One region of the Streptomyces graminofaciens genome, then DNA from elsewhere that is predicted to be linked to it. Evidence: riboswitches for the same ligand, from Rfam matches in the RefSeq annotation. Region 1 holds a riboswitch; each other region holds the start of a gene.
The links. A riboswitch is a leader RNA that binds a small molecule or an ion and turns the genes downstream of it on or off. The one in region 1 is predicted to bind cobalamin.
Positions count from the first base shown of each region.

Region 2: another riboswitch for cobalamin. It lies ahead of SGFS_RS43220 (cobalamin biosynthesis protein); the one in region 1 lies ahead of SGFS_RS21345 (ribonucleoside-diphosphate reductase subunit alpha).
Region 3: another riboswitch for cobalamin. It lies ahead of SGFS_RS47235 (energy-coupling factor ABC transporter permease); the one in region 1 lies ahead of SGFS_RS21345 (ribonucleoside-diphosphate reductase subunit alpha).

Region 1 covers NZ_AP018448.1:5,029,955-5,032,207, forward strand. The annotation lists gene SGFS_RS21335 (nucleoside hydrolase) at 1-142, shown strand, start outside; gene SGFS_RS21340 (GNAT family N-acetyltransferase) at 243-749, shown strand; cobalamin riboswitch at 812-935, shown strand; gene SGFS_RS21345 (ribonucleoside-diphosphate reductase subunit alpha) at 1,060-2,253, shown strand, end outside.
Region 2 covers NZ_AP018448.1:9,821,312-9,823,564, reverse strand. The annotation lists gene SGFS_RS43230 (inorganic phosphate transporter) at 1-214, shown strand, start outside; gene SGFS_RS43225 (hypothetical protein) at 253-474, shown strand; cobalamin riboswitch at 899-1,019, shown strand; gene SGFS_RS43220 (cobalamin biosynthesis protein) at 1,118-2,095, shown strand; gene SGFS_RS43215 (cobyric acid synthase) at 2,092-2,253, shown strand, end outside.
Region 3 covers NZ_AP018448.1:10,706,236-10,708,488, forward strand. The annotation lists gene SGFS_RS47230 (energy-coupling factor ABC transporter substrate-binding protein) at 1-268, opposite strand, end outside; gene SGFS_RS47235 (energy-coupling factor ABC transporter permease) at 265-966, opposite strand; cobalamin riboswitch at 997-1,179, opposite strand; partial or broken gene SGFS_RS47240 (allantoin permease) at 1,372-2,001, opposite strand; partial or broken gene SGFS_RS47245 (hypothetical protein) at 2,128-2,253, opposite strand, start outside.

The DNA.
Region 1 (2,253 bases):
AGCCCGGCGGGTCTACTACTCCGAGTCCCCCGCCCTGACCGCCCGCCTGCGCGCCACCGGCCGCGTCGCCCTGGGCCCCGGCACCCGCGACTTCTCCAAGGACTTCGTGGCGACGCTTCCGCAGTGGCCTGCCACCGTCTGATGGCGGCCACCACCCTCTAGCGATCTGCTCATAGGACTATCCCTCGCCCCTGTGGAAAACGCCGGGCCCCATCCGCGTCCGCTGCTGCACACTGCGACGCATGGACATCACGATCAGGCAGGTGGCTGCCGACGAGTACGCCACCCTCGGCGAGATCACCGCTCAGGCCTACCTGGGCGACGGACTGCTGGACTTCGGAGAGAGCGACGAGTACCTCGGCGAGCTGCGTGACGTGGCCAAGCGGGCCGCCGCGGCCGAGGTGCTCGTCGCCGTGGCGGACGGTCGGGTGCTCGGCGGTGTGACCTTCGTCCCGGCCGGTGGCCCCATGGCCGACATCGCCCGTGCGGGAGAGGCCGAAATACGTATGCTCGCGGTCGCCCCGGAGATGCGCGGTCGAGGCATCGGCGAGGCTCTGGTGCGTACCTGCGTCGAGCGCGCCCGGGCCGTGGAGGGCTGCGTACGCCTCGTGCTGTCGACCCAGCGGACCATGCGCACCGCCCATCGCATCTACGAACGTCTGGGCTTCACTCGTACACCCGAGCGCGACTGGAACCCCGTTCCACACCTCGACGACATCATGCTCCTCACCTATGAGTTGACGCTCTGACACGCTCCGAAGTCGACGTGACACAACATCTGGGGGTGACCCCGCAGCCCGACACAAGATGTATGCTCATGCTCGCTGTCGCCGCAGGGGAATCCGGCGCGAATCCGGAACTGTCCCGCAACGGTGTACTTGCGTGTATTTGCACGCCTGTTCAGTCCGAGGACCTGCCGACAGCGCGCCCGGCCGACCGGTCCGGGTGCCCTGACGTCCGGGCCTCGTGGAGTGGGCCGGTGGACGCGACGCCCCCGTGCGCTCGTGTGCTGCCGCCTGCCCTTCACCAGGTCCACTGCCGAGCGAGGGAGAGCCCCACGTGACCATCGCGCCAGCCGACCCGGCTTCAGTTGCCCCGGCTTCGGCCGCCCCGGTGACGGAGACCGACGGTCCCGGTACCGCGTTGCTGCGGACCCTGACCGAGCTGACCGCCGACCTCCCCGACGCCGACCCCGGCCGGGTCGCCGCCGCCGCGCTGCGCGGCCGGTCCGCGCGGGCGGACGAGGCGGAGCTGCGCGAGCTGGCCACGGAGGCGGCCGCCGGCCTCATCTCCGAGGACCCCGCCTACTCCAAGCTGGCCGCCCGGCTGTTGGCCGTCAGCGTCCGCGCCGAGGCCGCCTCGCAGGGCGTCACGACGTTCACGCAGTCCATCGTCGTGGGGCACCGTGAGGGCCTCGTCGCCGACCGCACGGCGGAGTTCGTACGCGTCCACGCCGAGCGCCTCGACGCGCTCGTCGACCCGGCCGGCGACGACCGCTTCGGCTACTTCGGCCTGCGCACGCTGCACAGCCGCTATCTGCTCCGGCACCCGATCACCCGCAAGGTCGTCGAGACGCCCCAGCACTTCATGCTGCGGGTGGCGAGCGGCCTCGCCGAGGACGACACCGCTCGTTCCGTCGACGAAGTCGCCGCGCTCTACGGGCTCATGAGCCGCCTCGACTACCTCCCCTCCTCCCCGACGCTCTTCAACTCGGGTACGCGACACCCCCAGATGTCGTCCTGCTACCTCCTCGACTCCCCACTGGACGAGCTGGACTCCATCTACGACCGCTACCACCAGGTGGCCCGTCTCTCGAAGCACGCGGGCGGCATCGGGCTGTCGTACTCCCGGATCCGCTCGCGCGGTTCGCTGATCCGGGGTACCAACGGGCACTCCAACGGCATCGTGCCGTTCCTGAAGACGCTGGACGCCTCGGTCGCCGCGGTGAACCAGGGCGGGCGGCGCAAGGGCGCGGCCGCGGTCTACCTGGAGACCTGGCACTCCGACATCGAGGAGTTCCTGGAGCTGCGCGACAACACGGGTGAGGACGCCCGGCGTACGCACAACCTGAACCTGGCGCACTGGATCCCGGACGAGTTCATGCGCCGGGTGAACGCCGACGAGCAGTGGTCGCTGTTCTCCCCGGCCGACGTTCCCGAGTTGGTCGACCTGTGGGGCGAGGAGTTCGACACCGCGTACCTCAAGGCGGAGGCGAACGGCCTGGCGAAGAAGACCATCCCGGCCCGCGACCTG
Region 2 (2,253 bases), 4.8 Mb from region 1:
GATCTCGCGCCGCGAGGTGGTCGATCACACGAACGTGAACGACTCCGAGGAACCCCCCGGTGTGGTTACCGCGGCGATCGCCGCCGTCACCCCGCCGCCGGTCGGCACGGTCGCCGAGGACCTCACGGCCACGATCCCGGCCCCGGCGACCGCCGCGGCCGCCACCGCCGCCGAGACCCCGGCGAACCCGTCGGCGCCGACACCGGCCGTCTGAGCCCCGCGACTCCCGCGACCCCCTGAGGAAGAATCACCATGCACATCGACTGGGCAGCCCTCGGCTCCGTCTTCGGAGTCAGCCTCGTGGTGACCGTGGCCCTCGTCGGCCTGTTCACCCTCGGCATCGTCGGCCTCTCCAAGCGTGAGACCGCCACGGCCGCCGGCAACTCGGCGGCACTCCCCACGACAGCGGCGTACGCCTGCTTCGCGGCGTGCGCGGCGGCGGTGGCCTACGGGATCTATCTGATCATGGCCTGACGCCACGCCGCTCCTGCGGCACCTGGCACAAAGCCCTCACGGTGAATTCGATCACCGTGAGGGCTTTTGTCTGCGTCGGCATCGCGGTTACGACCACCAGCCGGAGCACCTCGAGCCCCTCTCGTCGACGACCCAGTGGGTCCTGCCGGCCGCGGCCGGCAGGACGAGCACGGGGCCTTCGCCCCCGTTTCGAGTCACGCGCCAGAACGTGTCCCTCCGCCGCGCGGGCGCGGTGGAGGGCCGGCCACACCCGGCGCGTCTCCCCGCGTTGAACGACCCGATGCCGCTCGTCGGCGCTCGGCTTTCGTACTGCCGTTCCCGCAGATTCGGGCGCCTGACGATATTTCAGCGATGTGGGGCTCAGCACACCACTACGCCGCAGGTCAACGGCGAGTTGACGGGTCTTCCGGGGGCGTGGTGGACTGCCGGGGCCATGTACGACGGCAGGAGAGGAAGCCGGTGCGAGTCCGGCGCGGTCCCGCCACTGTCACCGGGGAAGAACCTTCCCGGGAGCCAGGAACTCTCGCCGTCGGTCTCGTCGAACCAGGGCGTGGACACCCTGAGTGAGGACATATCGCCATGCGCGGCTGCCGTTCGAGCTTCAGTACCTGGCCCTTTCCCGACCTCCCGATCGGCTGACCGCATGCGTGCCGATCGCGTCTTCGCGTACGGCGCCGCCGCCGGCCTCCTCGGCGACCTGCTGCTCGGCGATCCTCGCCGGGGGCATCCGGTCGCCGCGTTCGGGCGGGCCGCGGGTGCCGTGGAGCGGGTGTTGTGGCGGGACCACCGGGGGTGGGGGGCGCTGCACACCGCCGTGTGCGCGGGGGGCGCCGTGGCGTTGGGCGCCTTGGCCGCGTCTGCGGCACGGCCGTCCCGTACCGCTTCCGTCGCGTTGACCGCCGCCACCACCTGGGCCGTCGTCGGGGGGACTTCCCTCGGGCGGGAGGCCCGGGCCATCGGGCATGCCCTGGAGACGGGGGATGTCGAGGCCGCCCGGGCGCGGTTGCCCCATCTGTGCGGGCGGGATCCGCAGGCGCTCGACGCCGACGGGATCGCCCGGGCCGTCGTCGAGTCCGTTGCCGAGAACACCTCCGACGCGGTGGTGGGGGCGTTGGTGTGGGGGGCCGTGGGGGGTGTGCCTGGGCTCGTCGGGTTTCGGGCCGTCAACACGCTCGATGCGATGGTCGGGCACAAGTCGCCTCGCCATCGGCGGTACGGGTGGGCTTCGGCTCGGCTGGACGACGTCGCCGGGTGGCCGGGGGCCCGGCTCACCGCTGTGCTCGCCGGCGTCGCCGGGGGTGACCGCCGTGGGGCCGTACGGGCCTGGCGTGCCGATGCCCGGAAGCATCCGAGTCCCAACGCCGGGCCTGTGGAGGCGTCGTTCGCGGGGGCGCTGGGGGTGCGGCTGGGTGGGACGTTGTCGTACGGGGGGCGGGTCGAGCACCGGCCTGTGCTGAATGGGGAGGGGCGGGCTGTGGTGGTCGGGGACATCGAGCGGGCCGTTCGGTTGTCCCGGCGGGTGAGTTGGCTGGCGTTGGGGGTCAGTGCGGGTGGCGCGTTGCTGCGGAACCGGGTCATGAGGCGCCCGGCACAGCGGATGCGGTCGGGGGGTGCCTCATGACCGGTGGGGGTCTGCTCGTCGCCGGGACCACCTCTGACGCCGGGAAGAGTGTGGTCACCGCGGGGATCTGTCGGTGGCTGGTGCGGCAGGGGGTGCGGGTCGCGCCGTTCAAGGCGCAGAACATGTCCCTCAATTCGTTCGTGACGCGGGAGGGCGCC
Region 3 (2,253 bases), 5.7 Mb from region 1:
GACCGAAGTAGTAGGCGAGGACGCCCGCGCCCAGTGCCGCCTGGAGGGAGAACAGCGCCGACTCGATCTCGCCCGACGGCGGCTCGTACAACGGCGAGAACCACGGCTTGTAGTCCGGCTCCATCTCGGTGATCGCCGTCTCGGCCTCGCCGTCGGCGCCCGTGAACGGCTCCTTCTTGTGGTCGCCGAGTCCGAGGGCCAGCGGCAGCACGGCGAGCGCGGCCACGACGAGCAGCAGCAGGGCGTTGATCTTCGTGTTCCGGCTCATCGGGCCACCGCCTCGCTACCTGTCGGGTTCTGCTTGCCGGTCAGCAGCACGCCGAGCCGGGTCAGTTCACCCTTGCTCGACTGCACCAGCAGACGCATCACCAGCACCGTGAGGAGCCCCTCGCTCACCGCGAGCGGGAGCTGGGTGACGGCGAAGATGGAGCCGAACTTGCCGAGCGCGCCCACGAAGCCGCTGCTCGGGTCGGGGAACGCGAGCGCCAACTGCACGCTGGTGACGCAGTAGGTGACCAGGTCGGCGAGGAACGCGCCGAAGAACACCGCCACCATCAGCGGCACGTCGTACCGCCGCAGCAGCCGGTAGATCGCGTAACCGGCCCAGGGGCCGACGATCGCCATCGAGAAGACGTTGGCGCCGAGCGTGGTCAGACCGCCGTGCGCGAGGAGCAGCGCCTGGAAGAGCAGGGTGATGGTGCCGAGGACCGCCATGATGGGTGGCCGGAACAGGATGGCGCCGAGCCCCGTGCCGGTGGGGTGCGAGCAGCTCCCGGTCACGGACGGCAGTTTCAGCGCGGACAGGACGAACGTGAAGGCACCGGACGCGCCGAGGAGCAGGGTGCTCTCGGGGTGCTCCCTGACCTCACGGGTGAGTGAACGGACTCCGTGGACGACGAACGGCGCGGATGCGACACTCCAGGCGATCGCGTGCGCCGGCGGCAGAAACCCCTCGGCTATGTGCATGGCTCAGCAGACCCTCTCCAGCACCTCGTGGATGGTTGACGTGCCTTGGCCGGTCTCCTGGCTGACGGGTACCACCGCCCATGCTCCGCCTTCCCGGGTCCGAGGACCCAGTGGCTGTCCGTGAGGACTGGAGCCGGACTTCCCGATCACAGTGGCGAGGGCCGCACCGGCATCACACCGGATTTCCCGTTCACCAAGGCGTGGCGACAGTAGTGCCCGCACAAGGCCTCTGACAAGCGGCAACGAGGGGCGCGCGGACGGCGCCGGACGGCTCGAACCCCGGCGCACGCCCCAACGGCCCCGCGCGGCACAGGAGTAGGCCGACCGCCGTGCTCCCGTGCTCAAGGAGGCATGGAGAGGTGGGGCCGGGCGGCGGGGCTTCTGCGCACCGCCCGACCCCGGGGCTCAGACGGCCGACGGCTGCGCGGGCAGCACGTGGTCGCCGACCTTGTCCGTGCTCAGGCACAGCGAGCAGACCATCGCGTCGTGGGTCCGGCAGGCGGCCAGGTCGGGGCGCTCGTAGGGCTGGTGGCAGACATGGCAGTCGTACGTCGTCGCGCTGGGGTTGCCCGCCGAGTCGAGCAGCGGCTCGTCGATGCCGTCGTCGGTGCGGCGCAGGTAGTACCTGCCCTTGGTGACGACGGCCATCAGCGGAGTGAGGACGAACGCGATGACGGCGGCGGCCACGGGGGAGTAAGGCTGGAGCGTGTCGCCCAGTGCGTGGAAGTACATGGCGATCGACAGACCGGAGGCGGCGACGAAGGCCACGACTCCGACCGGGTTGACGGCGTGGAGCATGCCCCGGCGGAACTCGGGCTGGAGCGGGGAGAGCTTCAGCAGGTACTTGTTGATGCCGATGCCGATGCCGATGCCGATGCCGATGCCGATGCCGATGCCGATGCCGATGCCGATGTCGGTGGCGACGGTGACGACCCAGGCGATCGCGCAGTTCGAGCAGAAGCCGAGGATGCTGTTGAGGAAGCTGAACATGTCGGCTTCCATCAGGGCCAGCGCGAAGCCCAGGTTGACCAGGACGAGTGCGTGCACTGTCATGTGCGCGTACCAGCGCTCCAACTCGGCTGTGGCCAACTCGGCTGTGGTGACCGCCGGGTCGTGGTGGGGGATCGTCAAGGAGAAACCGCTGTCACCGCGCTCGATCGGACCGTCGGCCGGCAGCCGCGCCGGCGCCGTCCGCACCGGGGTCCGCGATACCCCGAGCCGAGCCGCCGTCCGTAGCTCACCGAGGCGCTCGCGTGGGCCGAACGCGCCGTCGAGCACGGGCGGGCG